DNA from 4 places in the Paenibacillus sp. NPDC058177 genome. Region 2 is predicted to be linked to each of the others. Evidence: riboswitches for the same ligand, from Rfam matches in the RefSeq annotation. Region 2 holds a riboswitch; each other region holds the start of a gene.
What was found. Region 2 has a riboswitch for thiamine pyrophosphate ahead of thiC (phosphomethylpyrimidine synthase ThiC). Riboswitches for the same ligand answer to the same signal wherever they lie in the genome.
Positions count from the first base shown of each region.

Region 1: another riboswitch for thiamine pyrophosphate. It lies ahead of ACFVU8_RS24690 (ABC transporter substrate-binding protein); the one in region 2 lies ahead of thiC (phosphomethylpyrimidine synthase ThiC).
Region 3: another riboswitch for thiamine pyrophosphate. It lies ahead of ACFVU8_RS07905 (ABC transporter ATP-binding protein); the one in region 2 lies ahead of thiC (phosphomethylpyrimidine synthase ThiC).
Region 4: another riboswitch for thiamine pyrophosphate. It lies ahead of ACFVU8_RS15020 (thiamine phosphate synthase); the one in region 2 lies ahead of thiC (phosphomethylpyrimidine synthase ThiC).

Region 1 is NZ_JBHVVB010000007.1:249,824-257,713, forward strand. Features, by position in the region: gene ACFVU8_RS24675 (MFS transporter) at 1-1,165, shown strand, start outside; gene ACFVU8_RS24680 (hypothetical protein) at 1,238-2,692, shown strand; gene ACFVU8_RS24685 (Hpt domain-containing protein) at 2,702-3,058, opposite strand; TPP riboswitch at 3,196-3,307, shown strand; gene ACFVU8_RS24690 (ABC transporter substrate-binding protein) at 3,521-4,573, shown strand; gene ACFVU8_RS24695 (MTH1187 family thiamine-binding protein) at 4,611-4,904, shown strand; gene ACFVU8_RS24700 (ABC transporter permease) at 4,901-5,662, shown strand; gene ACFVU8_RS24705 (ABC transporter ATP-binding protein) at 5,681-6,535, shown strand; gene ACFVU8_RS24710 (response regulator transcription factor) at 7,189-7,791, opposite strand; gene ACFVU8_RS24715 (sensor histidine kinase) at 7,788-7,890, opposite strand, start outside.
Region 2 is NZ_JBHVVB010000010.1:197,120-205,009, reverse strand. Features, by position in the region: gene ACFVU8_RS27920 (stalk domain-containing protein) at 1-415, opposite strand, end outside; gene ACFVU8_RS27915 (acetate--CoA ligase) at 965-2,509, shown strand; gene ACFVU8_RS27910 (hypothetical protein) at 2,585-2,944, shown strand; gene ACFVU8_RS27905 (hypothetical protein) at 3,016-3,600, opposite strand; gene thiC (phosphomethylpyrimidine synthase ThiC) at 3,687-5,480, opposite strand; TPP riboswitch at 5,597-5,703, opposite strand; gene ACFVU8_RS27895 (HEAT repeat domain-containing protein) at 5,862-6,299, opposite strand; gene ACFVU8_RS27890 (aminoglycoside phosphotransferase family protein) at 6,395-7,324, opposite strand; gene ACFVU8_RS27885 (hypothetical protein) at 7,342-7,890, opposite strand, start outside.
Region 3 is NZ_JBHVVB010000001.1:1,657,193-1,665,082, forward strand. Features, by position in the region: gene ACFVU8_RS07890 (hypothetical protein) at 199-696, opposite strand; gene ACFVU8_RS07895 (hypothetical protein) at 737-1,120, opposite strand; gene ACFVU8_RS07900 (hypothetical protein) at 1,169-1,657, opposite strand; TPP riboswitch at 1,763-1,869, shown strand; gene ACFVU8_RS07905 (ABC transporter ATP-binding protein) at 1,932-2,741, shown strand; gene ACFVU8_RS07910 (ABC transporter permease) at 2,722-3,498, shown strand; gene ACFVU8_RS07915 (ABC transporter substrate-binding protein) at 3,495-4,529, shown strand; gene thiM (hydroxyethylthiazole kinase) at 4,599-5,390, shown strand; gene thiD (bifunctional hydroxymethylpyrimidine kinase/phosphomethylpyrimidine kinase) at 5,448-6,263, shown strand; gene thiE (thiamine phosphate synthase) at 6,260-6,931, shown strand; gene ACFVU8_RS07935 (pseudouridine synthase) at 7,024-7,728, opposite strand; gene ACFVU8_RS07940 (DUF3934 domain-containing protein) at 7,772-7,890, opposite strand, start outside.
Region 4 is NZ_JBHVVB010000003.1:208,859-216,748, reverse strand. Features, by position in the region: gene ACFVU8_RS15050 (YjgB family protein) at 1-330, shown strand, start outside; gene ACFVU8_RS15045 (DUF3977 family protein) at 460-711, shown strand; gene thiH (2-iminoacetate synthase ThiH) at 1,003-2,106, opposite strand; gene ACFVU8_RS15035 (thiazole synthase) at 2,118-2,888, opposite strand; gene ACFVU8_RS15030 (ThiF family adenylyltransferase) at 2,923-3,957, opposite strand; gene thiS (sulfur carrier protein ThiS) at 3,962-4,165, opposite strand; gene ACFVU8_RS15020 (thiamine phosphate synthase) at 4,170-4,814, opposite strand; TPP riboswitch at 4,943-5,044, opposite strand; gene alaS (alanine--tRNA ligase) at 5,619-7,890, shown strand, end outside.

The DNA.
Region 1 (7,890 bases), on a different contig from region 2:
GGCTCATGTAGTACTGGGTTCTATTCTCCCCGTGCTCTTGGAGCATTATGACCAGAGCTACAGCGCTGGCGGGCAGCTGATCTTCACCCAATTTGCCGGCTTCCTGGCCGGTGTATTGATCTCTCCCTTTCTGAATCGCCGCTTCGGCAAGCGCGGTGGTATTCTCATTGCCACTGCATTGTTGCTTGTTGCCGAGGTTGCTTACACCTTCTTACCACCGTGGGGCTGGATGTATGTTATCGCTGTTGCCGCAGGCTTTGGCTTTGGTATGGTCGAAGCCGTCATCGGCACTGTCATTATTGCCGCAGTCACAGAAGGCACCGCTGTTGCCATGAGTAGGCTTGAAGTTCTATTCGGTGTCGGTGCATTGCTTATGCCTTTAATCTCCAGCGGCCTGATCGCCTTCGGCTGGTGGAAGCTGAGCTTCCTGATTGTAGCTGCCTTCTCCTTAGTTGCCCTGATCTTCTGGAGCAAGGGCCGGTTCGGCAAGCTACAGTCCTTGCTGGATGACCGCGGTCCACGCCGCCCAGTGACGAACGAGACTTCAGACAGTCACACGCCGCGCTTTCCTTACAAGGGCAAACAGTGGTTCATACTCGGGATCTTCATTGTCTTCTTCTTTATCTATGTAGGCACGGAAATGAGCCTGGTGAATTTCATGCCCGCCATCTTCATTGCCAAGCTGGGCATGTCGGAATCAGGGGCAGCCCTGACCGTTACCTGCTTCTGGCTGGCTATGTCGATAGGACGGCTGTTCGCCGGGGTGCTCGCGGAGAAAATTTCTTACCGCGTCTATGTTCTGGGCAGCTGCCTGCTGACTGTGGTGTTACTGGCTCTGTTTCCATTCACTGAACACCATCTTGTGGCCTTTATCATTATCATTCTACTGGGATTGTTCATGTCCGGCCTCTTCTCCATCGCACTGGTCTTCTCCAGCAAATTAATGCCGGGCACCGAGGAATCCACGCCAAGCATCATGATTGCCTCCGGCGGCATTGGCGGAGCAATCCTGCCGCTGCTTACCGGCTGGTCAATGGATCACCTGCAAGCGGCACAAACGGCAGGACTACTTGCGGCATTTGCTACTGTCCTCTTCTTGCTCAGCATTGCTGCATGGAGAATACGTCCCGGACGGGATTCCGGACACACAACACCCGGCCATTGAGGCCGGGTAATCACAATTCGCTTTTTGGGGTAATGTAGATTGTATTGATATCCTGCACATAAGGTGGAACTCATGATGGATATGCTATCTACCGAACCCCTACTTCATACCGCGCTGCTCCAGTTTATTTTTCCCTTCTCCATCAAGCAGGGAGCGTCTGCACGACTGATCTCTGAGCTACGAAAGAGCGGATACACTTCTTTTTCCCTCGATAAAAAAGAACTGGAAGGCGCTTATTATGGCAATGAATACTGTGTATCCCATGAAAAAATGGAACGCACCTATCTGCCTTTCGCTGCCCACCTATTGTTCCCTCAGGAGGATGACGAGGATTCCTTCCGCCGCTTCTCGCGTGTGAATGGTCTGTCCTGCCGGATGGAAATGTCACAAGCGAATGTAGCCTTCCGGGTACTCTCCACAGACCTGTTCATTTGCCCATTTCAAACCGGATTTGTAACCTTGCGGGTGCAGATTGAAGAAGAAAAAACCCCCTTCAGCATCGCTCTGGAATTTGCTGATCGCTTCCGTACCCTTGAGAATGTCAGTGTGCAGGACGAACAGACGGTTATCCATAGCGGAGAACGAACCTTTAGTCAGGTCGAGGATTTTATCTTTAATTATCTGGCGGAAGGGCTGAAGCCGTTTTTGGACCAGTCCGAGCTGAACGGGGCTTATTTCGAAACGCTGCCTTTTTTCGTGGATGAACGTATGCTGGTGCAAGCCTTTTATGGTCTGGAACCGGAAGGAGATGCCGACGAAATCCCCTTGAGCATGCGCTACCGTGCCTCCCAGCTGGATGGACTGGATGCCGCGGGCCGGCCCTACATCAGCGCGAGCGATCCTGGTTACATTGAACAATATTGCGAGGAGCATACCTATAAACGCTGGGGTCCAGAGACGTATTATATGACCAATGAACAGACCTTCTGCTGCATCAGCCGGGCGGAACGCCCACTCGCCGTAAAGCTTGCCAATCAAATGTATGGCGAATATTATTACGGCCTGCTACTTAGCATGTTTCATAAGATCGTCCTGCTGAAGCTCGCGAATATGCACTCCCGGCTCCGCATCAATCGGGATGATGACGATATTGAGGATCTGATCTTTTACATCAATAAATTCTCGGCCAAATTTTATTTTCTGGAGCTGATCTCACAGTCGCAGGGCCGGGAGATTTTCTTCCAGCTCCGCAAAGTTTATGGCAATGATGCGCTATTCGACGAGGTGAAGCAGACACTAAATGATCTGTTTCAGTACCAAGTGAAGTTCCAGTCGAAACGACGGGATATGCTGCTGATGATTCTGACTGTCTTCACTGTGGTAAGCGGTATATACGGAATGAATCAGGTGATCGACGACCTGGAAGGAAGTATTCAATGGGGGAAAATGCTGCAATATTCCTTATTCCAGTATTTCGCGTTAATGCTGACCTTCAGTGGCATTGTCATCAGCATTATCCTGACTGTGCGGGAGATTTGGAACAGCATCCGGAGCCGCCGCCGGAAAAAATTCAAATATCAGAATTAGCCTTCGTTACTACTCCATTTGCTGCTCCAACGCACGACACGTATCCGTAAAAACAGAGACCAGCAGGGAATCTAGCGACCGTGAGGAGGTTAGATCCCCCCGCCGGGCCTGTTGCTCAATACTTGCACACAGAGAAGCAAAGTACCCCGCGCCAATACTGAGGCTGCCTGACTTCAGGCTATGGGCAATTCCGGCGATGCTCGCAGAATCGCTACTGTCCAAGGCTAGCCGAAGCGCCTCCAATCTCGGCGGCGTATCGGTCTTGAACATCCCAATCAGTCCGGCGAACAATCCTTCGCCATCTTCATCCAGTGCCTTGATGCTAGCTACCGTCTCTTCGTCAATTAAATGTTGGTTATTTTTCATGATAATCCCACCCCTTAAATAGTTTATGATAACCCTCTTTCCTGCCTCCAACTTCAAAATGAACAACAAAGCTGCTGGACAACGAAAAGACGGGAGTCTATAATTACACCGTAAGCAAGAAGCATCACCCGTTAACTTCATAGCACCAGGGGGGCTGGAATTGGCCGGCTGAGAGTGTATCCCTCAAGATACTGACCCTTATACCTGATCTGGATAATGCCAGCGTAGGAACCATAATTGAGCATGGCTGCTTTAGAGCCAATGCCATCCTTGCGCAAAGCCGCGTCCCGTTCATCTTCGGGACGCTTTTTTTATGGTATATTTCCGATTAACACAATTCATGGGGAATTGAATCGCGCTGCCTGTATTTTAGGTGGCGGGTGACGGTGTGAAGACGGGGAATTCGCCGGATTTGACGCAGTCACTGCGGAGGAACGGTACCAAAAGGAGAGAGAGAAGAAAATGGGAGTCAAGAAACTGCTTATACTGGGCCTGACCTGTCTGCTCGTTATCGCCATTGCCGGATGCGGCAGCAATAACTCTGCCGAAGGCAACAAGGAAGCCGGCAAGACAAACACCGGAGCCTCTGCCGGGGAGTCAGGCACGCCGCAAGAACTGACCAAAGTCAAGATCGCGCTCGACTGGACACCGAACACGAACCACACGGGGGTGTATGTTGCAAGAGATCTTGGGTATTACAAAGAAGAGGGACTGGATGTTGAGATTGTGCAGCCCGGAGCAGCTGGTGCGGACACGATGGTTACTTCTGGTGAAGCCGCTTTTGGTATCGGATATCAGGAAGGCCTGACTTTGGCCCGTCTGCAAGGCGTACCGCTGGTCTCGCTTGCCGCGATCATTCAGCATAATACGTCTGGTTTTGCGGCCCCGAAGAGCAAGGGGATTACCTCTCCGAAGGATTTTGAAGGAAAAACATATGGAGGTTGGGGTTCTCCAGTCGAAGAAGCAGCACTCAAAGCTATCATGGACCCGGAAGGTGCCGATGTCAAAAAGGTAAAGATCATCAATATGGGCGAAGCCGACTTTTTTACAGCTGTGAAGCGGGATATTGATTTCGCCTGGATTTTCTATGCCTGGACCGGTATTGAAGCTGAACTGCGCGGGGAACCCATCGACATGCTCTATGTAAAGGACTACGCTCCACAGCTCGATTATTATACACCTGTGCTGACCACCAGCGAGAAAGAGATCACCGAGCATCCCGAGATCGTCAAAGCCTTCGTTAAAGCGACCTCTAAAGGCTACAAATACGCCATCGAGCATCCAGAGGATGCCGCGAACATTCTGATCAAAGCCGTCCCTGATCTCGATCCGAAACTTGTGATGGCCAGTCAGAAATGGCTCAGTCCAAAATATCAGGATGATGCGCCGCGCTGGGGCGAACAAAAGGCTGAGGTCTGGAAGAACTATGCCGACTGGATGTATGGCCTTAAGCTGCTTGAGAAACCAGTAGATACCACCAAGGCGTTTACGAATGATTTCCTGCCTGCACAATAATTCAAACATTACTGATAATCGAAAGGATGAATCAACCATGGCGAACACACTGCTAAGCATTCAAGTTATCCCTAAAACCCCTAACAATGAGGATTCCATCCCTTATGTCGATAAAGCGATCGAGGTCATTCAGAAGTCCGGTGTGAAGCATCAGGTGAATCCGCTCGAAACGACAATGGAAGGCGAACTGAACGACCTGCTAGAAGTCGTGCGCGAGATGCATGAAGCACTGGTCCAAGCCGGCAGCCCGAGCGTGATCTCCCAGATCAAAATCGCCCACAATCCGAACGGAATCAGCATGGACAAACTGACGGAGAAATATCGCCCGTGAGATCGTCCTGGAAGCAGATATGGCCGCCCATTGTGGCGGTCGTCTTCTTTTTAGCGGTATGGCAGCTAGCGGTATCCTTTTTTGATATTGAAAAATGGATTCTGCCCAGTCCCCGAGATATCGGTCATGAATTTGCAGGTAATCCAGCTGGCATCTGGGACCATACGCTGGCTACGCTGAAGCTGACGCTGATCGGCTTTCCCATCGGTACTGGTGTGGGGCTTGTGGTAGCGCTGCTGCTGCACCTGATGCCTTGGGCGAAGCGTGCTTTTTACCCGCTGCTGATTCTGAGCCAGAACGTGCCTTCCATCGCCCTAGGTCCCTTGCTTGTCATCTGGTTCGGCTTCGGACTGCTACCCAAGATGGTGCTGATTACGCTGGTCTGCTTCTTCCCTGTCGCCGTGGCCGCCATGGGCGGGCTGGCACAGAGCGACCGGGTGATGCTGAATTATATGAAAATGGCGGGGGCGAGCAAGTGGCAGATTTTCACCAAGCTGGAGCTGCCTCATTCTCTGCCCGCGATCTTCTCCGGGGTTAAAATCTCAGCCACCTATGCTGTCATGGGGGCCGTGGTTGCCGAATGGATCGGCGCCGACAAGGGGATCGGGTATTATATGCAATTGCAAAAATCAGCCTACCGTACCGACCGGATGTTCGTTGCCATCGTCATTGTTGTCTTGCTGAGTTTGGTGCTCTTCGCTATTATCGCCTTACTGGAAAAATGGCTGGTGCGCTGGAAGCCGCGCCGCAACCCTTAGAAAGGAGGGATTCCCGAAATGTCTCAACTCACACATACACCACCGCATGAGCTGGTGAAAAACGAGATTAGAACTAGCGCTGCCGGACTGCACGGATTGCCGCCTGCGCTGGAAATCAGCGCCGTGTCCAAGACCTTCACCCAGCGCCGTAACTCTACTCCTGTATTAAACAATGTCTCACTAAAGGTGGATCAACAAGAATTCGTGACCATTCTCGGCCCTTCCGGCTGCGGCAAAAGCACGCTGTTCCATATCATCGGCGGCCTGGAGCAGCCGGACAGTGGAACAGTCAGCATGAATGGGAAAATCGTTACCGGCCAGCGCGGGGAAATCAGCTATATGCCGCAGCAGCCTGCGCTCTTTCCCTGGCGGACCATCGAGGACAATGTCCTCCTGTCCCAAGAGATCAAAGGCGCTGCCCGCGGCGGCAGCCGCGAAGAAGCACGTCAGTGGCTGGCCAAGGTCGGCCTCGCCGGCTTTGAGCGGGCATACCCGCATATGTTATCGGGCGGTATGCAGCAGCGCGCGGCATTTCTCCGGGCGCTGCTTGCACCGCAGGAGCTGATGCTCCTGGATGAGCCATTCAGTGCGCTGGATGCCCTGACCCGCAGTGAAATGCAGCGCTGGCTGCTGGAGCTATGGGAGGAGAACCGCCGCTCCGTGTTGTTCATCACCCACAACATTGAAGAGGCGCTGCTCCTCTCGAATCGTATCTACGTTTTCTCCGGTCGTCCTGGCCAGGTTCTGCACACGGTAGATGTGCCGTTCCCACGCCCGCGCCGCGAGGAGATTGCGGATACGCCAGAATTCCTCGCGCTGAAGCGTCAGCTCTCGCAGTGGATGCGTGAGGAGCAGGCCAAGAGTCGAGTATAAAATAAACCCAGTTCCGCACACAAAGGCGAAACTGGGTTTATTTTAGGATAGAGAGACCAGAAGACTCGTTAATTACCCATCTATTGTACCTGAACCAGTCCGTTGCACGCTCCCGCAAAGTTCTCTTTCGATAGGACAGCTAGCACTGGATCATAGACTCTCTCTCGACAGATTTCAACCACTAGAAGCGGTGTAGCCCCCTTCGCCAGTCCTCTTAACAGTAAAAAAGAGGGATCTCCCCTCAATTAACAGCATTTTTGTACCTTATTTTCCTTTAATAAAGACAAATGAGGGACATAAGGGCATTATTGCATCTTATTTTTCCAAAAACCATACTATATGGTCTATTCTGGAATATTTAAGGTACAATATTGCACTTAATCTCCACTAACCCCTAGCTGCAGAGGATTTAAGATACGAAAATGCCGCTAATTACACTGCGATCCTTCTCATATAGCTCCTGATTCGCTAATAAGTCAGAACACAACACATTACATCTAACATCTCTGCACAAATCCAAAACTTTGAAGATCATTTGAAGAATGATCTCAAACAGATTTATCGGCTAAGAAATATGTTAACTCACACTGGAATCAAAGATGAAAACTTTATTTATTAGAAGCGACTTATTTTTAATAGGAATAATCCTAACACTAAATCCAGCCCTTCTCCTCAGCAATTCTTACCGCTTCAATTCTACTCTTCACTTCAAGCTTGTTCAGAATCTCGGAAATATAATTGCGGACTGTGCCATAAGAAAGATGCAATGTAGCCGCGATCTCGCCTGCCGTCTGACCTCCCCCGGCCAGCTTCAGAATCTCACGCTCTCTGGAGGTCAGCGGATTCTCCTCCCGCAAGCTTCCAAAGACCAACTCCGGGGATACTTCCTTATGCCCCAGCATGACTTGGCGGATGGCACCCGCGATCTTCTCAACAGGCTCGTCCTTGAGCAGGTAGCCTTGTATATCCGCCTTCACACCCCGTTCAAAATAACCCGGCCGGGCAAAGGTTGTCAGGATTATTACTCGGGTTCGGGAGCCCTTCTTCTTCAATAATTCAGCAACTTCCAACCCGCTCATTCGCGGCATTTCAATATCCATTAGACAGACATCCGGCTGAAGCTTCTCGATCTGGGCCAGCGCCTCCGCGCCGTCCCCCGCCTCTCCGACCACCTCAATATCGTCCTCCAGGTCCAGCAGGGAAGCCATGGCGCCGCGCAGCAGGCGCTGATCCTCCGCGATTATGATTCTTATCATGCAGTCTCCCCGTCCTTTCGTTCTTTGACCACTAAGGGAATCATTACAGTCAGCACTGTACCCTTGCTTCCGTCGGCATTAATGGTCAACGAGCCATCA
Region 2 (7,890 bases):
AAGCCGTCTCAAAACCTTTAAACTGGGCAAAGGCCTTCTGAATGGCTTCTTTTTGCGCAGCGGTGTATTGAATCGCCGACAGCTGGGTAGTCGATCCACCATTGCTTGGTGCAGAACCGCCGTCATTTTTGCCGATGATGACCTGATTGGTTTTACCGTCAAAAGTAACTGGCACTTTCAGTGCATCCGCCAACGCCCGAACCGGCAGGTAAGTTGTATCCTTGTACGTAATGGGTGCCAGCTTGTTGCCGTTGCCATCAACCGGTGTATAAGCAGATCCGTTGACTTTGAAGCCAAGGCCATGATTAAGGTACGCGCTGATCTTTTCTAAATTCGTTCCTGCATATACCCCTGCTGATCCTGTCACTGCCATCCCGAACACCATTGTTGCTATGATCATTTTTTTGCTTTTCATTTGATATCGTCTCCTTGAAGATTGATTTGTTGTGCTGCATTTCTTAGTCTTATTAAACCAAGGAGTTGTTTCTAAACTGTATCCATGATGTAAAGAAGTATTTCACGGTGGAGCGTAAGACTATTTAAGCTTAACTTAAGATCCGCACGTAAGGCTCGGTCGTCACTACGGTGAATGTTTGGACTTCCGGTCGCTCTTGTTCCCAGATTTCTTATTTATAAACCGCTTTTAGCGGTTGAAATCTGGCGATAGTCTATGCTTCCGATGCTAGCTTTCCTACGGAAAGCTTTCAGGCGAGCGCTTCGCTCCTACAGTTCCAACCATTCCCCTTCGTTCCTTCTCGCTTTTTGTTACTTTCTTTTGTTCGTCTTATATAGTCACAAAATATCCTCCTTAAACAAGCCAGGAGAGGATGATTCCAGCATCTGGAATTTAAGATATCGTGATATACTTAGTGAATCTGCTGCACACATTCTATTCATTAGGAGAGGGTTCAACTTGAACAATCCACATTGGATCGCACCTGAAACGTATAATTTGACTTCGGAAATGGAACACCATCCCCCGGAAAAAATAGCACTGAAATGGCTTAGTGAAAACGGAGACTACGAGGAAATCACTTACGGGGAACTGCGCAAGCAGGCCAACCGCCTTGCTGGAGGATTGTCGAATCTAGGTCTTCACCAGGGAGACCGCGTACTCGTTATGGTTCCAAGAAAAATCATTGCTTATGTAATCTATTTGGCCTGTCTGAAGCTGGGACTAGCTGTCATCCCTTCATCTGAGATGCTGCGCGCCAAGGATCTATCCTACCGGCTGCGGCACTCGGAAGCCAGAGCTGTAATCGCCTGGTCCGATACTACTAATGAAGTAGATCTCATCGCTGACGATCTGCCTGCCCTTGATTACCGACTGGCCGTGACCGGAACGACTGAGTATCAGGAAGAGGCCACTGGCTGGGTACATCTGGAGGGCCTCATGGTCGGTCAACCGGATGTCTATCCGGCAGCGGCCAGCCATCGGGACGATATCGCTATATTGGCTTACACCTCCGGCACAACTGGCAATCCCAAGGCAGTGGTACATAGCCACGGCTGGGGTTATGCCCACTTGCGCATTACCTCATCACTCTGGCTCGACATTCGTGAGTCGGATACTGTCTGGGCAACCGCCGCGCCGGGCTGGCAAAAGTGGATCTGGAGCCCCTTCCTGTCCGTACTGGGCAACGGGGCAACCGGTTTTGTTTACCATGGCACTTTTGGGCCGAAGCGTTATTTGCAGCTGCTACAGGATCATGCCATTCAGGTCTTGTGCTGCACGCCGACAGAATACCGCCTGATGGCCAAGACAGAAGGGCTGGAGCACTACGACCTGTCTCAGCTCCGCTGCGCCGTCTCCGCCGGTGAACCGCTGAATCAGGAAGTCATTCATACCTTCCAGCGGCACTTCGATATCACCATCCGCGACGGCTATGGCCAGACCGAAAGCACGCTGATTATTGCTGCGCTTAAGGACAAGCCTGTCCGAATTGGCTCCATGGGCCAATCTATTGCGCCGGGTCTCGTAGAGGTCATTGACGAGGATGGCGTTCCGCTGCCACCTGGCACTGTTGGAGATATTGCCGTGCATCTCAGCATGCCAGCCTTGTTCAAAACCTACTACAAGGACCCTGAGCGCAAGGCCAACGCCTCGCATGGCGAATACTTCGTCACTGGAGACCGGGCGCGCAAAGACGAGGACGGATATTTCTGGTTCGAGGGCCGGGGCGATGATATTATTATCAGCTCAGGCTATACGATTGGTCCCTTTGAAGTAGAGGATGCACTCATGAAGCATGCCGCTGTCAAAGAATGTGCCGTTGTCGCCAGTCCCGATGAGATTCGCGGCCATGTAGTCAAAGCCTTTATCGTACTCAAGGATGAACATGAGGGCACAGACGGATTGGTTAAGGAACTCCAGACCCATGTCAAGGAGATCACCGCCCCTTACAAATATCCGCGCAAAATCGAATTTGTCACCGACCTGCCCAAGACAGCCTCCGGAAAAATCCGGCGGGTGGAACTGCGCCAGCAGGAGCAGAGCGCTGCGGAGTAAGTGAGAATGTCGGTATGACGTCTATTCTTTATTTTCTTTCTATACAATGAATTATGGAAAGAGAGGTGGCTTGGAATGGGGACGAACGAAGATCTCAATGAGGGTACGCATCAGGAAGTTTTTTTCTTGAAAACCCGGGAGACTAGAACTCCTCTTAGAATAGACCCGGCTATACGCTGGTACAACGAAGAAATGGAGTTTGAGACGACCCGTGAAGCCTACGAATGGGTATCAAGCGACGCGTATAATAAAATCGGATACGACTATGACGGATATAGAACGACCGATTCCAAACTGGCCTATGCTCTACTGTTTGAATTAGTTCGGGCTAATACGGCCGGCTTTGGAGATCGAAAGGTTTTTGCAGATGAAGAATACGTCGATAACGACAAAATATTCTATCTGGTATGGGTACAAGCCGCAGAGCAGACTTGAATCATTATCAAAAAAGCAGCCCCATCGGGCTGCTTTTTCTCTGTAAACATAGGAAAACTACTTGTCCTCCGCTACTCCGACCAATAGGAGGCATCTGGATTCATTTCCGCTCCTACCTCGCCTTCCCTGATCAGATCGCAGTCTAGATAACCGTCTTCATCGAGGAAATACACTTCTTGGCGGTAGAACTCGCTAAGCGTCTCCAGGAACATAGCAGGAGAATCATACATTACCACTAAATCTCCAAAGTCGTGAAGCAGATCGCAAATCCGCTCTGTACCATCTGCAGATCGATAGTAGCAGATGAAATCACTTCCATAATTGGTCAGGAGGGGCAGAACTATTCCCTCTACCGGATGGCCCTTATCTGCCAGTATCCCTGCGAGCACCTTCATCTCCTGCTCATATTCGTCTCTGTGAATCAGGCGGTATCCCGGCACAAACTCAATAAGACTTGGCTCCTCTTCCTCGCTGCTTGTACCTGATACCGTATTATATATGGCCGCTAACAGTTCTGGCAGTTCAGGCACAATTGCCGCTATTCCCGCCTCGCTCTCCGCCTGTCCCGTTCCCAGGCTGGCAGAGTATCCGGGCCGTAAACTGTCCGATAATTGAAGGTACTCCTGAAACTTTTGCGTTAAATTTTGAACTGACATGTCTTCATCCTTTGCATCTGTAGGGTAGTGTTATCTACTCTCTATTATCCCCAATGTGCCTGCCGATGCAACTCCTGACGTCACCTCTATTGATATATCTGGCTGCCGCCCACTCTGAACTCAGCAGATTTCTCGCGCATCCCAGCAACGATGGCTTCCTGCTCCTGCATGGGATCATCCTGCACTCTTCCAGAGTTGCGAATATCGTGAGAAATACGCATACTGCAGAATTTCGGGCCGCACATGGAGCAGAAATGGGCCGTCTTGGCGCCTTCCGCTGGCAGCGTCTCATCATGATACTCCAGTGCCCTCTCAGGATCGAGCGACAGATGGAACTGATCCCGCCAACGGAACTCAAAGCGTGCTTTGGACAGCGCGTTATCCCGCTCTTGGGCACCTGGATGGCCTTTGGCCAGATCAGCGGCGTGGGCAGCAATTTTGTAAGCAATCACACCTTCCCGCACGTCGTTCTTGTTCGGCAGTCCCAAATGCTCCTTGGGCGTGACATAGCATAACATCGCCGTCCCGAACCAGCCGATCATGGCTGCCCCGATAGCGGAAGTAATATGGTCATAGCCCGGTGCAATGTCCGTGGTTAAGGGACCCAGCGTATAAAAAGGCGCTCCATGACAATGCTCAAGCTGCTTGTCCATATTCTCCTTGATCAGATGCATCGGCACATGGCCCGGACCCTCCACCATGACCTGAACATCATGATTCCAAGCCAATGTCGTCAGTTCACCCAGCGTCTCCAGCTCCGCGAACTGGGCCTCGTCATTGGCATCAGCGATAGATCCCGGCCGCAGCCCGTCTCCCAGAGAGAAGGCGACATCATAGGCCTTCATAATTTCACAAATCTCCTCGAAATGCGTGTAAAGGAAGTTCTCTTGATGATGGGCCAGACACCAGGCCGCCATAATCGACCCGCCACGGGAGACAATACCCGTCATTCGTCCGGCTGTCAGGGGGATGTAACGAAGCAGCACCCCAGCATGAATTGTAAAATAATCCACACCCTGTTCCGCCTGCTCAATCAGCGTATCACGGTAAACTTCCCACGTCAGATCCTCTGCTTTTCCATTCACCTTTTCCAAAGCCTGATAGATCGGCACAGTACCGATCGGCACTGGAGAATTGCGGATAATCCATTCCCGGGTATGATGAATATTTTTGCCGGTAGAGAGATCCATAATGTTGTCAGCACCCCAGCGGGTGGCCCACCTCATTTTCTCCACTTCTTCCTCGATGGAAGAGGATACGGCAGAGTTCCCGATATTCGCGTTGATCTTCACAAGGAAGTTGCGCCCGATAATCATCGGCTCACTTTCCGGGTGATTAATATTAGCTGGAATAATGGCGCGTCCGCTCGCTACCTCATCCCTAACGAATTCAGGACTAACATTTTCCCTAATAGCTATATACTCCATCTCAGAAGTGATGATACCTTTTCGCGCGTAGTGCAGTTGCGTAACATTCCGGTCAGCTTTTGCCCGAAGCGGACGCCGCTCCAATCCCGGGAACGCCTCCACGGCCGATTTTCCCCTCGCATGTCCGTTATCTTCTGGTTTAAGCATCCGTCCCTGATATCCTTCAGCATCCCCACGCTGCTCAATCCAGGACTTACGGTGAGGTGGCAGCCCCTGACGAATGTCGGTTTTAATCTCGCTGTCTGTATAGGGTCCGCTAGTATCATAGACACGTACAGGAACATTCTCCATTTCGCCGGCAATACCCTCGGTGCGGCTGAGCTCAATCTCCCGCATGGGTACCCGGATATCAGGGTGTTGCCCTTCTACATACACCTTGCGACTACCCGGAAAAGCTGACAGGTCCACCTTATCATACTCTCGTTTCTTGTCCTGCTCGTGTTCATGTGCCATCTTATGAATCCTCCTGTACTATGGGATATAAATAAGACAAGCGCCAAAAAAGCCGCTCCACGTGGAGCGGCTTTATCCATGAACAGCCAGAAAAATAGACATAGCTATACAGAAAAAAAGTCCCGTCTCCACTTTCCTACGCTGGTATGATCCAGATCAGGTTCAAGGGTCCGGGAATGCAATTTTCCCGTCTCAGCCTATTCAGGCTCCCCTAGTGGTTGTCTTATTTAGTTAATATATAAGTTAACGGTATAATTGGAATTCGTCAACACCCGCTGCAGCCATAAGGTGGATGTTTTGTGTTAAGAGCGGATAACCAACCAGAGGATGGATAACGCCAAAAACCCTCTCCTGTAAGAGAGGGCTAGTTCCTGCATAAAACTATTTAGCCGATTGCCATTTGCTCTCCAGCCATTGGTCAAACTCGGCGCCTTTTTCACCTTCGTAAGCGTCATAGACATCAATTCTCATCTTCTTGAGCTTCTCTTTGAAGTCCTCATAGGAATGATCTTTCGGCAGGCTCTTCTTGATTCTCAAGAGAATCTTGGATACGCCCTTAAACAGTTCAGGTTTGTTCTTGGACGGTTCCTGAACCTCTTCACCAAAAGCCACCAGCGCACGGTAAGCCGCCTCTTGTACGGTATATACAGGATCGCTCTCCACCAAACGCTTCAAAATATCAATAACCTGCTTATGCGGTGTACGACTAAGTTCCTCCACTGCCGCCAGGCGGGCTTTCCAATCCGCGGAACGACCCGCTTCCTTCTTTAACTGCTCGTAATTTTCCGGCAGCTCTTGCTGCACTTCTTCGTTGTTCAAAAGTCACAATTCCCTTCTATAATCAATCTGTACCAATTCTACCGTACCGCTGTCCCCAATATCAATCTTTTGGACAAACAAATAATTATCCCGTCTTACCGTCCCCGGGCTCTTCCTTCCGCATACCAATGCGGGACCAATCTTTGAAAGTGATCATAGTCCTCGAACGCCATCCGGCAGCGCGCCTGCATCCCCTCAATATCAGCCGTTCCGAACGGAATCGCCCATTGGATTGAATAGAGCGAAGTATAGGCCACATACAATGCGTGTCTGATCCAGAAATCCTCAGGGGGAGGTCCACCGAAATAACCATCCAGCTTCCCGCGTGTAAAAGCAATACTACGCTCCCGGTCGAATGCTTGCAGTTTGTAAAATTCTTCAGCATAATCGCCGTTATCCCAGCGATTGAAGTCGATGACGCCAATCCTGCCCTCACTTGTGTAAATATGATTTCCGATATGGAAGTCGCCGTGCTGATACACTTTTTCCACTTGAGAAATCGCCCCGATATGCTCCCTGACAAAAGCAATCGCCACCTCATCACCTGCAACCCGGAAGGGGCAGTCCTTCTCATACTCCTGCACTCGCTGTAATATCTTGGCCTGCATTCGACTTTCCCAATCTGCCAGGTCACAATTGTTCGGAATCGTATGAATGTGCTTGAGTATTCTCCCGGCTTCAATCCCCAGTGCATACTGTTCTTCTTCTGCCAAAGAGAGCAGACAGTCCTCCAGCGGCTGGCCCTCCACCCAAGTCAAAAGCATATATGTACTGCGCTCCGCTCCTTCGCCCCATGCGCCGAAATCTACTGCCCGCGACATTGGAAAATCGAGCTTATTGACCATCTGAATCATTTCATACTCCGCTTGCTTCTGTGCATGATTCTTCCCGTCCGACACCCGCAGCAGAAGCTTGCGGCCGCCGGTGTCCTCGATATAATACTTTTTATCATTAGACCAGCCCTTGAGGACAGGCTCTATCTTCATCCATGCGCTCGCGCCGGGAATACCCAATAACCGCTCCACCTGCATCCCTCCTGTATCTACGTAGGAAGATTCAACACAATATATTCTTTTTCCAGCAAGTCAAATCCCTGCTCCAGGCTAAATGTGGAGAGATCAATTACACGGTCATACTTCTTATTGCGCGGGTCACCCTCCTCGTCCGCCCAGCAGCTGTACAGCTCGAATACAGAACCAGGTACGCCAAAATCCTGCATCAGCTTGAACAATTCCCGGCAGCATTTAAGTGAGGCGTTCTCTGAATCTGGGCGAGTCTCCTGATCTGCTGGAAGAACCATGAATCCACCCCAATTTGGAGAGATTTTGTATACATAGGGGCTCTGAAAATGCTTACGGATTTCCTCATTCCAGTAGCCCAGCGCTTCAATATATATCCCCCCGGCATCTTCTTCCGTATCATATACGAGACAGTCCTCATCCCGAATATGGGACAGGTCAAAAATATCCTCCAGTGGAACCATCCCCTGTTGCTTAAGCTCCTCGCGCTTCGCTTGGTATTCCGGGGAGGCTAGCATTTCGCTGCGCGTTTTGGAAGACAGTACGCTTCCCCTCTCGCCGAGCGGCAGCTC
Region 3 (7,890 bases), on a different contig from region 2:
CTGAATCAGAAGCGCTAATGCTGAAAAAACCTCCGGTTCCGCGCATGTGCGCGAAGCTGGAGGTTTATTACAGTATCACCGGGTATTCATCTTAAAACATCAAGAATATTGCTTATACAAGCATCTTTTTTTGTCGACGTACGATCATTATTTCCAGTTTGCTCAGCTTTTCTAGGGTTATTAGTCCTTCTTGCTGCTCTAATTATTTCTTATGTATAAGTTTACCTCTCTTGCTATTTGATTAAATGTTCTGTAGTCTTCTGAAAAACTATAGATCGGCCATGATAAATCAAAGTTTCCAACGACTACTGTCATCGCTTCAACAAAATAGATATTATAAAAGCATTCTTCTCGAGCTATCTGTTTTATAATATCCATCAATTCATCACTTTCTTCTATTTTGAAAATGTTCTCATGGCTATCCCGTCCTCCAATAATTGGACATTTCTTAACAAATATCCGGCCTGGGATGCTTTGTACACATCGCCGAAAGTAATTTTCAAATTTATTTTCATTCCTGCTAATAAGCTCCGAGCTTAATATCGATGCTGCTTCCTCTTCAGATAGGCGCTTAGCGTGTACATCTAATAATCCTATATATCTAAAAATAGAACCAGAATTTTTGTACTCTTCAACATCCAATCTTCCGAATAAATCAAGGATATTTAACTTTTCCGCTTCAGATGCTCTTTGCACTTTATTACTCCTTTTGAAGGTCAAACACCTCTTATTCCCTCTAAACATTTGTTACATTTATTACTGTTTTTGTTCTCTTATAGTACGTTATTTCAATATCTTTATCCTTCTCAAGTTCTCTCATTTGTTTGCTAGTTATATTAAACTTTTTTACCCTACCATTTGATATTTTTAAAACAACTTTATTACCATTTACAGTGGTCAATCGACCTTTTAATATCATAAAGTCCTGCTTCGCTAAATCTAAGATTATCACAACCGCAAGAAACACAAACATTGGTATGGGTAGTGACACTAAAGTTAACACCCAAGCTGGGCTCTCTTGCACAATATTTAGCAACAACTGTATCGATGAAGTTATGATAAACACTATCGAGATAAACAAAAATACTTTTAAAGTTGACTTCGCAGTCCTTTCTTTCATCTTGACGCTCCTTTCATTACAGCGTTGTTATCAGACACGACTAACAGTTTAAAGAGAGCCGGAAATATCTTCGTCTTCTGATCCTTCACCTAGTGGTAATGATGCTTTAAGTAATTCGTCTTGGTTGTCCATTTGTCGCAAAAATCCATTCACAGTATCAACATCTATCCTTTGCACTATTATCATGTGTCCTATATGAATCCCTGGTAATTCTGGTGCTGCTAGTCTAGCAAAATGCTGCTTTAATTTATCAGGTGTCGTAATGATGCACCAACGTTTTACCCGATCATTAAATGTTAATGTAATTTCAATGAACTCCAATGTTTCAACATCATCATCGAATTTCCAGTCAGTCAATATAAGCACTTCTTCGTCATTAAAATAAAAGTAATACTTATTGATCCAAACTCTCCTACCGTGGTCTCCGACGATTCTGATCATTTCTTCTTTTTCATCTAATATTTTATATTTCTTCCCCTTAGTCAGCGCATGTTCATAATTCCCGATACTGCTACAGATTGCTTTGTCTAGTTCCAATGAGATCACCCTAGTTAAATGAATTTAATATGCCCTGCTATTTACAATACTATAAAATATGGTATATTTATAACCGAATTATGAAACTTGATAGCGATAAAAGTATTTTTTCACTAGGGGAGCCTGAATTGGCTGAGACGAAAGCGGTAAGCTTCGGACCCTTGGAACCTGATCTGGATCATACCAGCGGAGGGAAGTGGAACTGAAATTCGGGTATTGCATGGCACTTCTTTTTGCAAACTTAAATTTTAGGCCCCTTTATTTCCGCCGGGAGATGAAGGGGTCTTTTTATCGTGCTAAGGAGGTTACGCGGATTACGGAAATCATCTCTGTACACAATTTATCCTACGCCTATGCCAAATCCGCAGATGCACCGGTACTGTCAGATATATCCTTAGCGGTTCACCAAGGTGAGTTCGTTTCTGTTGTTGGAACCAGCGGATGCGGAAAAAGCACGCTTTTCAAAATTATTGCCGGATTGCTTGAGCCAAGCAGCGGGGATCTGCGTCTTCACGGTGTTTCGGCGACCGCCAAGCGGTTGGGTCAGGTCGCTTATATGCCTCAGCAGGATCTGCTGCTACCCTGGAGGACGGTTCTGGAGAATTGCCTGCTTCCTTGGGAAATCAAGCGGAGCCGTAGCAAAGCCGAGGTTACTAGTCAGGTAATTGAATTGCTGGAGCGTTTAGGTCTGGCCGGTATTGAAAACTCGTTCCCCGATGAACTATCAGGCGGAATGCGGCAGCGGGTAGCTTTTCTCCGAACGCTCATTACGGGGGGCGACCTGTTGCTGCTAGACGAACCTTTTGGGGCACTCGATCACATGACCAAACGGGAAATGCATAGCTGGTTGCTGGAGATTTTGGATGAGCTGGACAAGACAATTCTCTTCATTACGCATGATCTGGAGGAGGCTGTGCTGCTTAGTGACCGCATCTATCTCTTACCTGGACGCGCTGGAGGAAGTGTAGAGGAAATACTCGTGGATCTCCCTAGGCCCCGGCATAGCAAAATGAATTATGAACCGCGGTTTATAGAGCTGCGGGCTGAACTGGAGCGCAAATTGTATGATAACCCGGCTGTTTAGAAAAAACTTGCAGAATTACGGACCTTTCCTTGTTCTGCTGCTGTTTATTCTCGGTCTATGGGAGATGCTGGCGCGGATAGGAGTCCTTCCACCTTTCATTCTCCCAGGTCCTCTGTCGATAGGGGCCGCTCTGGTTGAGAACAGGAAAATATTGTTCGGGCTGCATTTACCCGCTACGTTGCAAGAAGTACTGCTTGGCTACGTCTTGTCAGTTACCTGCGGCACCTTGCTGGGACTTGGCATGCACACGTGGCGTCCGCTGGAAAAGGCACTCTATCCCTTCATTATCATCAGCCAGACTATTCCGCTCATCGCGCTTTCTCCTGTCTTTATTATGTGGTTCGGATACACGCTATGGAGTAAGGTGGCTGTCGTATTCCTGACCGCTTTTTTCCCAGTGGTGGTTGGCGCTTATGATGGGTTACAGCAGAAGAATCACGCTTATGAGGACCTGCTCCGCACCATGGGCGCCAGCACCCGCCAAATCCTGCTCAAGACACGGATTCCGCTGGCTCTGCCCTCTTACTTCTCCGGCCTCAAGCTGTCGATGGTCTACTGCGTGATCGGGGCAACGATTGGCGAATGGCTAGGCGGCAGCAAGGGACTTGGATATTTTAGCCGCAGGATGGCAGGGAATTTGCAAAGCAAAGAAATGTTTGCCGCAGTGGTCCTGCTGTCCGCGATGGGCGTTGGCTTATTTCTGATTATCGCTATGATCGAAAAGATTATTTTCAAGAAAAGAGGATTTCACAAATGATTACAAGACATCACAGACTCAAAAAAATTGTTCCGCTGCTATTGCTTGCAATGACAGTGTTGCTTGCGAGTGGTTGCGGCGAAGCAGCAAAGTCTGGAAGCTCAGGAAGCCAAACCGGAGAAGCGTCCGGCAAGCCGCATAAGCTTACGCTGATGCTGGACTGGTATCCGAATGCAGTTCATTCCTTCCTTTACGCCGCTCAGGAGAACGGGTATTTTGCCGAAGAGGGGCTTGATGTGGAGATTCAAATGCCTGCTGACAGCAATGATGCGCTAAAACTCGTAGCTGCGGGCAAGATTGATCTCGCGCTGAGTTACCAGCCACAGGTGCTGATGGCGCGCGGGGAACGGATTCCCGTCCTCTCCATCGCGGCAATTGTAAGACATCCCTTGAATCATCTGATGGTTCCAGCCGATTCCGCTGTGAAGACACCTGCTGATCTGAACGGCAAAACCGTAGGCTATTCCTCTATCCCGCTCTATGAAGCTATGGTGAAGACGATGGTCCGTAGCAGCGGTGGTGATCCAGAATCCTTAAAGCTCGTGGATATTGGCTTCAACCTCGTTCCGGCCCTCTCCACAGGGCAGACCGATGCTATCATTGGAGGTTTTATCAATCATGAGCAGCTGATTCTGGAAAAAGAGGGGCATCCAGTGACCTCCCTTAACCCAACGGATTATGGAGTTCCGGATTATTATGAGCTTGTACTGGTAGCCAGCCAACAAGGAATGCAGAATTCTCAGGCTTATTTCAAAAAATTCCTGACCGCTGCCGCCAAAGGTCAAAAGTTCGTCAAGGAACATCCGGAGGAAGCCCTCTCCCTTCTATTCAAACATGAAGATCAGACCTCCCCGCTCGACAAAGATATCGAGAAAAAAAGTCTGGAAGTTCTGCTTCCATTAATGGATTCGGGGAAAGAGGCGTTTGGTTATCAGGACCCGGCTTCGTGGAACAAGGTTCAACAATGGCTAAAGGAAAACGGTCTGCTGACAGCTGAAACAGCGCCGGAAGAAGCATTTATCAATCTGTAAGGCCAGATGAACAATAGGTAGATTATTTAGTACCGCGTTACAAATCCAATATTCCCGGGAGGCAATCCAATGACTTATTTGTCCAAGGTAAGGGAGCAGAATCCGCTGATTCACAATATCACTAATATTGTCGTAACCAATTTCACGGCCAATGGACTGTTGGCTCTCGGCGCATCCCCGTTCATGGCGGACTCCCAAGAAGAAGTTGCCGATGTGGCCCAAATGGCCGCCTCTGTTGTACTGAATATCGGCACGCTGAACGAACAGGTTATCAGGTCGATGATTCTGGCAGGACAGTCCGCTAATGTCCATGGTACGCCTGTAGTGCTTGACCCGGTCGGCGCCGGGGCTACGTCTTACCGGACGGAGATCGTCCAGAAGCTAGTCGGTGCAATCTCCCTGACGGCGCTGCGCGGCAATGTCGCCGAGGTGGCTAATGTCGCCGGGGAGCAGTGGGCCATTAAGGGCGTGGATGCTGGCGCAGGTGACGGTGATGCAGTAGGGCTGGCACAAAAAGCTGCGCGCAAGCTGGGTTGCATCGTGATCGTCACCGGCAAAGAGGACATTATTACCGATGGCGTAACGACTTACATTGCTGCCAACGGTCACCCCATCCTAACCAAAGTCACCGGGACCGGATGCCTGCTTAGTGCCGTAACCGGAGCTTTCCTGGCTGTCGGCGCAGATTCACCGCTGGAGGCTGTAGCCGAAGCGATTTCTTTCTATGGCGTAGCCGCGGAAATCGCCGAGGAGCGGACGCGTGGACAGGGTCCGGGCAGCTTTCAAATCGAGTTCCTGAACCAGCTTTCACTGGTTACACCAGACATTTATCAAAAGAGATCGCTGATTAAAAAAGTATAATTCTGTAACTAAAGCTTCAAATACATCAAGCAACGTTTTTGCGGAAGGAGAATTTATATGAGCGTCTATCAAGCTCTGACGATAGCCGGTTCAGACAGCGGTGGCGGTGCAGGGATTCAAGCCGATCTGAAAACCTTTCAGGAGCTGGGCGTATACGGAATGTCCGCACTGACGGCAATAACCGCTCAGAACACACTCGGTGTGCAAGGCGTGTATCCCCTTGAACTGGAGGCAGTAACAAGACAACTGGATTCCATTGGAGAGGATTTGCAGCCAGGAGCCGTTAAGACCGGTATGCTGTTCAGCAGCGAAATCATCGGTATTGTCGCCGACAAGGTGGAAAAGTATGGATGGAACCGACTTGTCGTTGATCCGGTGATGGTCGCCAAAGGCGGCTCGCCTTTGCTTCAGCAGGAAGCAGTTGCCGCCCTGATCACAAGGTTGCTGCCCTTGGCGTTCGTAACGACGCCCAACATCCCGGAAGCAGAGCTGATCACGGGCCACAGTATCACCAGCTTGCAGGATCGCGAGCAAGCCGCAAGTATTATTGCTGGCATGGGCTCACGCTATGTGATTCTAAAGGGCGGGCATGACGAGTCGACAGAGCAAGTAATTGATCTGCTCTACGATGGACATTCGTTCTTTTATATGGAAAATAAACGCGTGAACACCCCTCATACGCATGGAACGGGCTGCACGTACTCTGCAGCATTAGCTGCGGAGCTCGCCAAAGGACAGTCTGTGCAGGAAGCGATTCATACGGCCAGAGCCTTTATTCAGGCGGCTATTGAAGATGAGTTGGCCATTGGCGCGGGACATGGGCCGACGAACCATTTTGCCTATCAGAACAGAATGCGGGGTGATCGGAGATGAGTGTTGTGGACAGTCACAAGCTGCGAGAGCAGTTGAGCTTATACTTTATTATGGGTACCGCTAATTGCCGTAAGTCACCAGAAGAGACGCTGAAGGCAGCGATCAAGGGTGGCGCTACGATGTTTCAGTTCCGGGAAAAGGGTCCATCCGCCCTCCACGGGCAAGCCCTTTTCGAGTTGGCAGGATCGCTCCAGACTTTGTGCCGGGTCGAGGGCGTTCCTTTTATCATCAATGACGATATTGAACTGGCTATTCAGCTCGATGCTGACGGGGTACATATCGGCCAGGAGGATGAGCCGGCGGCATCGATCCGGCAGCGTCTCGGGTCTGGCAAAATCATCGGCGTCTCCGCTCACAATCTAGCGGAAGTGCAGCAAGCTATCTCCGATGGTGCAGACTATCTTGGCATTGGCCCGGTCTACCCTACCCCTTCCAAAGATGACGCACGGGCTGTTCAAGGCACCAGACTCATCACGGAGATCAGGGAGAAGGGCATAGACATCCCGCTTGTAGGTATTGGCGGGATTACGGCAGCCAATACCGCACCGGTCATTGCTGCCGGCGCGGACGGCATTTCGGTGATCTCCGCTATTGCCGGAGCCGCAGACGCTACTGCTGCGGCGATAGAGTTTGTACAGGCTATAGAACGTGCGCATACAAGGCCGTAACTGTGTATTGACTAAGGGTAGAGTCAACACACACTAAACCTAATAAAAAAGGTGGTGTCCGCTAATCTGCGAGACACCACCTTTTTTTCATACTATTTTGCCGCTTCATCCAGCCTTGTCAGTAGGTTCTGGAGCTCTTCATCTGCCAGGTGGCGCCATTGCCCACGTTCCAGACCGTCCAGCGTAATGTTCATGATTCGAATGCGCTCCAGCTTCAATACCCTGTACCCTAACGCTTTGCACATTCTGCGAATCTGGAGATTGAGCCCTTGGGTAAGGATAATCCGAAATCTACATTCACTCTCCCGGTAGATCCGGCAGGGCTTGGTGATAACCCCTAGAATACCCACGCCGCTCGCCATGGCTTGCAGAAATTCATCTGTAACTGGATGGTCTACATCCACTACATATTCCTTCTCATGCCCATACTCCGAAGACATCATTTTATTCACGATATCCCCGTTGTTCGTCAATAAAATAAGTCCCTCCGACGCCTTGTCCAGTCTGCCGACTGCGAAAATCCGCGCGGGATAGTTGACGAAATCTATAATGTTGCCCTGAACCTCTCTAGCTGCCGTGCAAGTAATGCCGACGGGCTTGTTCAAGGCTAAATACACCGGTTCAGAACGCTCTTCCGGAAGGGCTTGACCGTCCACAAGCACTGTATCGCCAGGCTCTACTTCCGCACCTTCTTCGCAGACCCTACCGTTAATGCTGATCCGCCCAGCGGCAATCAAACGGTTGGTCTCCCTTCTGGAATAGACGCCAGACAGGCTTATGTACTTATTGATTCTCATACTAAACCTGCTCTCCCTGCTATGTGCAATGCCAGAAGCCGTCTTACCGGCTTCCTCCGCTCTTATTCGCGCCTGGTTTTACCGCACCACTCTTGGCACCAGCGGCTCCTTTGGCGTCAGGAGCACCGGAGGCACCGCCCTTCAAGAACTTGGGCTTTACTG
Region 4 (7,890 bases), on a different contig from region 2:
ATCGGCAAGCCTGAGCAAAAGGCTCCAGATGCAGATGCATTTGAAGTCTATCACGCAGAAATGGGCCATCCGGGGTATGCAATTGCCTATAAACTGGACAAGATTCGCGAAATTCGCTACCTGGGCACAAATGTTGAACGCCAGACCAACATCGGCGGCATCACGATGAGTATGCTGAAGAAAAATTGGTTTGCTCCGACCTCTACAACTACCATTAAAAATGGCAAGCTCAAACAAACAAAACTAACCTATGTTCGCGGTGATTATAAACTGGAGTTTATTTTCAACAGCAGCACGGATTTAGATCATATTAATTTGCTGCATTCTTAATGCACAAATAAGCAGGTTTTACCCCGGCTTAAAATACTATTAAAAGCAGAACAGCGCTTCCCTGGGGGCGCTGTTCTGTTGTTTTTTGAGAAGTTGTTTACTATTATTTGGGTGGTGAAGAAAAATGAGGTGAGTCCATTAAAATACATAGAATTTGGGATCGGCAATAAATGGCTGATTCGAACAGAGACCGAATTAAGTGATGGCACTGAAGTGGAGGAAAAAGGAATCGCCGGCCCCATCCGTTTCCAATCGGTGTACCTCAGAATCTGGATAAGGAAAACTGTCCTTATTCTCGATTTGAAGCAAGGGTTCAAAGTGTCAAGGAAACAGAGAAACGCATTTAAAGTGATCTTTGGGATTGTAAGCAAGATAGAATAGACCTATTTACTCTTCATAGGATAATATGAAGTGATCAAGAGCAGATAGGGGTTATTGGAAATTGAAGAAATTAATTGTTTCTATACGTCATCATCAATAAAGATAATGATGCTGTAGAATCTGAAAACTGGCCGAACTCGCCTGCGTACATAAATCGGTTATTTGTGCCTTTTGATATTTTTGAGATTAACTACGCTCAGGATGCGGAGTTAATCTATCAATATGGCAGTAAAAAAGATACTGTTCGTTATAAAGTAGATTTCTCGAAAATCAAGTAGTGTCTGCGCTCTATCACACCAGAATATCCCAATCCTTGAACACCGGCTGCAATCCGTTCTGATACAGCATCTCCCTGATTTCAGACACACTTCGACCGTCGGAGATCTCAAACTGAGGGGTGCCTCCGTCGCTAACGTGTCCGCCTACTGCGGTTGATACACCTGCCGACATTTTGGTTACGCCAAGATGGATGAGCCGTTCGCGCAGATGTGCTGGTTCGCGGGTGGAGAGGGTAATTCCGGCCCGGGGCAGAAAAAGGCGATACGCGAGTATAACCTGCACCAGCGCACTGTCGGTGACATCCGAATCGGGATGATAGTCTCCCAGAAACGGGCGGAACCTCGGGATCGACAGGCTGATTTCGCAGTCGGGATACTTGCTCTGCAAATAATTAGCATGTAGTGCTGTAATAAAAGCCTCTTGCCGCCAATCATGCAGGCCGAGCAGCGCGCCTATCGTGACGGAGCGATAGCCAGCCGCACAGCCTCGTTCAGGAGCATCCAGACGAGCCCTGAAATTACGTTTAGGGCCTTTTATATGTAGTTTTCTGTATGTCTCCTGATGATAGACTTCCTGAAAGAGTGTCAAGCTGTCCACGCCCGCCTCTCCAAGCTCATGGTACTCCTGAACGGACAATGGGTTAACTTCGATGCCAATGGATGAGAAGTGCTTCCGCAGTACCTGAACACATTCCTTCATATAACTGACAGGGGAGTCTTTAGGGGATTCGCCTGTCAGCAGCAGGATATGCCGAATGCCGGTCCCGGCAATCGCGGTTGCTTCTTTTTCGACTTCGTCCATGTCCAACTTCTTACGCGGAAAATCATAAATATAGCTGAAACTGCAATATTCGCAATGATTCACACAGTAATCCGATACATAGATCGGCGTAAAGAGCTGCATGACCTGACCGAATTGACTGCGGGTGACCTGCTGCGCTTTCTGAGCGATAGCCTCCAGATGTCTCCCGGCGGCAGGAGAGAGGAGGGCAAGCAGATCGTCTTCATTCATTTTAGGCTTAGTCAAAATGCGCTGGATATCCAGGTCCGTATATTCCGGGAACCGCTCTCTAAACGGGAAGCGTTCTAATTCTAGCAGTCTATCGTAGAAGCTCATGTTTTACCCTCCTATTGGCTTAGAAATCCGGTCAATGGCGAAGAAGCGGCGGCTTCCTGCTGTACCGGACCCAGCCCTGACAGATAAGCGAGTCGGCCTGCTGTTACCGCATTCCGGAAGGCAGCCGCCATACCTAGCGGATCACGTGCAGTGGCGATGGCCGTATTCAGCAGCACAGCGGCGGCGCCCATTTCCATGGCTTCCGCTGCTTCTGAAGGGCGGCCGATCCCTGCATCCACGATGACAGGCAGATCTACTTCCTCAATCATGATACCGACGAGCTCTTTGGTCCGCAGACCCCGGTTGCTGCCGATGGGCGATCCAAGCGGCATAACTGCCGCCGCCCCGGCATCCCGCAACCGCAGAGCAGCGCCGAGATCGGGGGTCATGTATGGGAGCACGACAAACCCTTCTGCGGCCAATACTTCTGTCGCGCGGATGGTCTCTATATTGTCGGGCAGCAAATAGCGCTGATCCTTAATGACCTCAAGCTTGATCCAGTTGCCCATGTCAGCCGCTTTGGCGAGCCGGGCGATGCGAATGGCTTCTTCTGCACTCCGGGCACCGGAGGTGTTGGGAAGTAGTGTCATACTGCCAGGGATATGCTGCAAAATATTTTCCTCACCCCACTCGGGATTGACTCTTCTTAACGCGACAGTAATGACTTCAGCGCCTGATGCTGCAATCACCTCGGGAATTAGTGTGTTGCGGTTATACTTGCCGGTACCAATGAACAAACGGCTGGTCAGTGCTTTGCCGCCAATCTGAAAGATGTCGTTCATACGTAGAACTCCTCTCTTAAAGCCAAGTTATTTTTTAGCCAAAATATCGATGATAGAGCGTACGGGCCACGGCGGTATCCGACGTGCCGTGAATGAGTACCCGGCCATCCGGGAACAATGCAATCCGGTGCTTTTCCAGTTCCAACGAAAGCATGTATGGATTTCTCCTAACTTCACCGTGTACTGCCAGCAGCTCTTCCCATAGTTCCAGATTCAGGAGAACCGCCCGGGCCGGCCGGATCTGTACGGTATCTCTGCCGCATAATACAGCGGTCTTGGACAGATTGGTCGCAGACAGGAAGGGATAGACCGCTTTCTCGCCGCAGCTCGGACAGTCGGCACGTTTAAGCTGCTCCGTAGCGACCGAGACATGCCGATTCTCCCACAGATCAAAGGAAACCAGCGTGCCGCGCAGAGAATCCTTCTGTCCGGCGAGCCATTTTAACGCCTCGGTCGTTTGGTAAGCGGCAGTCATCTGAACAGCTGGTTGAATAATGCCTACTGTGTCGCAGGTATCACCTTCCGCATGAAGCTCGTCAATCAGGCAGTGGAGGCAGGCGCTCTCTCCGGGGAGGATTGTCATAGAAATACCGCTGCTTCCTGTGCAAGCGCCGTAAATCCAAGGGATGCCTGCTTTGGCCGAGATATCGTTAATAATCATTCTGATTTCAAAATTGTCGGAAGCGTCGAGAATCAAATCGACTCCGACTGTATACTCCCCAATCTCTTCGGCGGCAGCATCGGCTACTATCCCTTCCACGGTCACAGACGAGTTCACGCTTCGTAATCTTTGTGCGGCTGCGATTGCTTTAGGTAGTCTCTGCTCCGCATCGGCTTCACTGTACAAATTCTGGCGCTGCAAATTGCTCCATTCCACATAATCCCGGTCGACGATTCGTATTCGGCCTACCCCGGCACGGACCAGCGTCTCGGCAATGGCAGACCCCAGTGCGCCTGCACCCAGAACAAGCACACTGGAGCGGGCCAATCTGTCCTGACCTTCCGAACCTATGCCATGAAAACGTACCTGACGGCTGTACCGCTCTTGTTCTTCCGCAGTCAAAGCCATTCTCTCAGCCTCCTCCTACAAAATGTACAAACTCTATCTGGTCACCTTCAGAGAGTGAGGTACGGCCATAAGCTTCTCTCGGCACGACTTCACCGTTAATTTCCACAAGAATTCGCCGTCCGCTCCAGGGCGATTCTGCCAAAACATCGGCAATAGTAATGCAATGCTCGCTTAGGCGAGTCGTTTTTCCGTTAAGTTGGACCTGCATATTTTCACCTCCTCTCAAGCCATGCAGTCTGAATGGCTGCGCGGTAAGCTTCTGCTTGTGCCGCTGGATCTGCTGCACTGCTAATTCCTGATAGTATGGCAATTCCTTCTGCACCGTGCCTGATGACTGCTCCGGCATTGCCCGGATGAATTCCTCCGATGGCAATGACCGGAACAGGGCACCTGGCTGCAGTTACTTCGAGGATGTCCAGCCCACGGGGGGGGAAATCAGGCTTACTAGTAGATTCATAGACATGGCCGAAAAGGCAGTAATCTGCTCCTTCACTTGCCGCGTCGACTGCTTCTTCTGGTGAATGGATGGAGCACCCGATGCGCATCTCTGAGACTAACGGCCGCGCCGCAGCTACAGGCAGGCTATGTCCTGCTAGCTGTACATTGCCAGCGCCTGTTGCAAGTGCGACATCCAGCCGGTCGTTGATGACGATGGATTCAAGAGGAATGCCTGCTTGCTGCATTTGATTTACGGCTTCGAGTAGCGCTTTGGCGGTAAGCTGTCTATTCCGCAGGTGGAAATAGTCAACGTAGGGGAGAACGGCTAGAGAAAGTCGCAGCCAATCGGCGAGCGGTATTCCTTCCGGGGAGATCAGATGCAGTTCAGGGCCGCTAACGGCGGGAAGTCGTTTTTTCATAAAAGGAATCTCTCCCGATTGTGTATTGGTGTTAATCTCCATCGAATAGAGCACAAAAAAGCCGCCTTCCTGATCGGAAGACGGCTAAGCATGACAACGGAAAACAAGCCACAAAATAGGCAAGACCGGACTCTTAACGCGCACTTCCCTACGCTGGTATTAACCAGATCAGGTTCAAAGGGTCCGAATGTTACATTCGTCTCAGCCTCGCGGCTCCCCTAGTGTCGGTTCGTATGAGATTGTTAATGTCACTATACACGATTATTCAGGGAGTTACAATTGGGAATTGGCATTGCGCTTGTTTTAAACGGAGGTAACATTGATGGAGATGTATTAACATCCATATTGAGCAAATATTAATTGTGAATAATGTGTAAATTAGAATCTCGGTGACAAGATGCGGAATATGTGCGGGTTAGATTGACAGGAATCGGGGCTGTGGATATACTTGAAATGTTAAAAAGCAAATGTGTAAAACGTTGATGAAATGGAGTACACCGGAAGATGGCTTGCACAGAGAACGGGTTCCTTTACGAAGATTGTCGTAATGGCTGTGAGAACCCTGGAGACAGGCCGGTGGAAAGCTAATTTCGGAGTGCGGGTACAAGTCCGCCGGGGGTTCCCGTTAACAGCCGCGACAAGGCGATCGTCTGCAATTCTCCTGCTACAACGGGATAAGGCGATAACCAGGGTGGTACCGCGATCTAATCGTCCCTGAATTTTCAGGGGCGTTTTTTTGTTTTCCATTTGTTTTTCCGAATAACCGTGATCTCAAAATTAAGCATAAGACGGGGGCTGTATATCATGAAAGCAAGTGAAATCCGTTCCAAATGGCTGCAATTTTTCGAAAGTAAAAGCCACAAAATCGAGCCGAGCGCTTCGCTCGTACCTCACAACGATCCATCGCTGCTATGGATCAATGCCGGGATGGCGCCGCTGAAGGCGTACTTTGACGGCCGTGAGATTCCGGAGAATCCGCGTCTGACGAACTCCCAGAAGTGTATCCGTACCAACGATATCGAGAACGTCGGTAAGACGCGTCGTCACCATACGTTCTTCGAGATGCTGGGTAACTTCTCCATCGGCGACTATTTCAAGGAAGAAGCGATTACCTGGGCTTGGGAATTCCTGACGGGTAAAGAGTGGATCGGCTTTGATCCAAACCGCATCTCCGTAACTGTATATGCCGAGGACGAAGAAGCTTTCAAACTGTGGAATGAAAAAGTAGGCTTACCTGCTGAACGCATCATTAAGCTGGGTGACGAGAACTTCTGGGATATCGGCGAAGGCCCATGCGGTCCTTGCTCGGAAATTTTCTATGACCGCGGCGAAGCTTACGGCAATGACCTGAGTGACCCTGAAATGTATCCAGGCGGGGAAAATGAGCGTTGGCTGGAAGTCTGGAACCTGGTATTCTCCCAGTTCAACCATAATAAAGACGGCAGCTATACACCGCTTCCTAACAAAAATATTGATACAGGTGCAGGTCTGGAACGTTTTGCTTCGATCCTGCAAGATGTAGATTCCAACTTCGACACTGACTTGTTCCAGCCGATTATCCAGAAGACAGCACAACTTGCTGGTGTAACTTATAAGGATAGCTTGGAGCAGGACATTGCACTTAAAGTCATCGCTGACCATGTGCGTACAGTTACTTTCGCTGTGGGCGACGGCGTACTTCCTTCTAATGAAGGTCGTGGCTACATTATTCGTCGTTTGCTCCGCCGCGCAGTCCGTTACGGAAAGACCCTGGGTCTGGATCGTCCATTCCTGCATGAGCTGACTGAAACAGTAGGCGAAATTATGGGCGTGTACTACCCGTCCGTTGTGGAGAACCGCGAATATATTGCGAAGATCATCCGTACAGAAGAGGAACGTTTCCACGAGACGCTATCCGACGGTCTGGCTATCCTGAGCGAAATCAGCAGCAAAGCCAAAGAGAGCGGCGCTGGTGTTATTGCCGGTAAAGACGCGTTCAAGTTGTATGATACTTACGGCTTCCCGTTCGACCTGACAGAAGATTTCGCTGCTGAGCAGGGCTTGACGGTGGACCGCGAGGGCTTTGATGCAGCGATGCAGGAGCAACGTGACCGTGCAAGAGCTGCACGCCAAGATGGCGGCAGCATGAAAATTCAAGGCGGAGCCCTTTCTGAACTGACGGTTAAAAGCGAATTTGTTGGTTATAATGACTCGGTAACTGAATCCAAAATTGTTGCGATCGTTGTCGATAACGAGTTGGCAGACCTCGCTGGCGAAGGCACAGAAGCTCAGGTTATTCTTGACACTACTCCGTTTTATGCGGAAAGTGGCGGTCAGGTAAGCGACACGGGTGTGCTGAGCGGCGGTTCCGTAACCGCGAAAGTCAAGGGATTGTTCAAGGCGCCACATGGTCAGCATGTACACCTGGTAACAGTAGAAGCTGGTGAACTGCGCGTAGGAGATACCGTTCGTGCCGAGGTAAACCGCGCCGAGCGTGAGGACATCGTGAAGAACCATACCGCGACTCACTTGCTGCACAAAGCGCTCAAGGAAGTGCTGGGCGGACATGTTAATCAGGCAGGATCTTTGGTAGAAGGTGGACGTCTGCGCTTTGACTTCTCACACTTCGGTGCTATTACGCCGGAAGAGCTCAGTGAAATTGAGCACCGTGTGAATGAGCAAATCTGGCGCGGTCTGGATGTAGTGATTGAGAACAAGCCGATTGACGAAGCCAAGGCAATGGGAGCTATGGCATTGTTCGGTGAAAAATATGGTAATATCGTCCGCGTGGTTCAGGTTGGCGACTACAGCTTGGAGCTGTGTGGTGGCTGCCACGTTAGCAATACTTCGCAGATTGGAATCTTCAAGCTGCTTAGCGAGAGCGGCATCGGCTCCGGTGTACGCCGGATTGAGGCTGTAACTGGACGCTATGCATACCAGTTCACTGAGAGCCAGCTGGATCTGCTCAAGCAATCCGCTGGACTGCTGAAGTCTTCCCTGAACGATGTGCCGAAGCGGATTGAAGCTCTGCATGGTCAAGTACGCGAGCTGTCGCGTGAGAACGAGTCGCTGCAATCCAAGCTGAGTGCTACGTTTG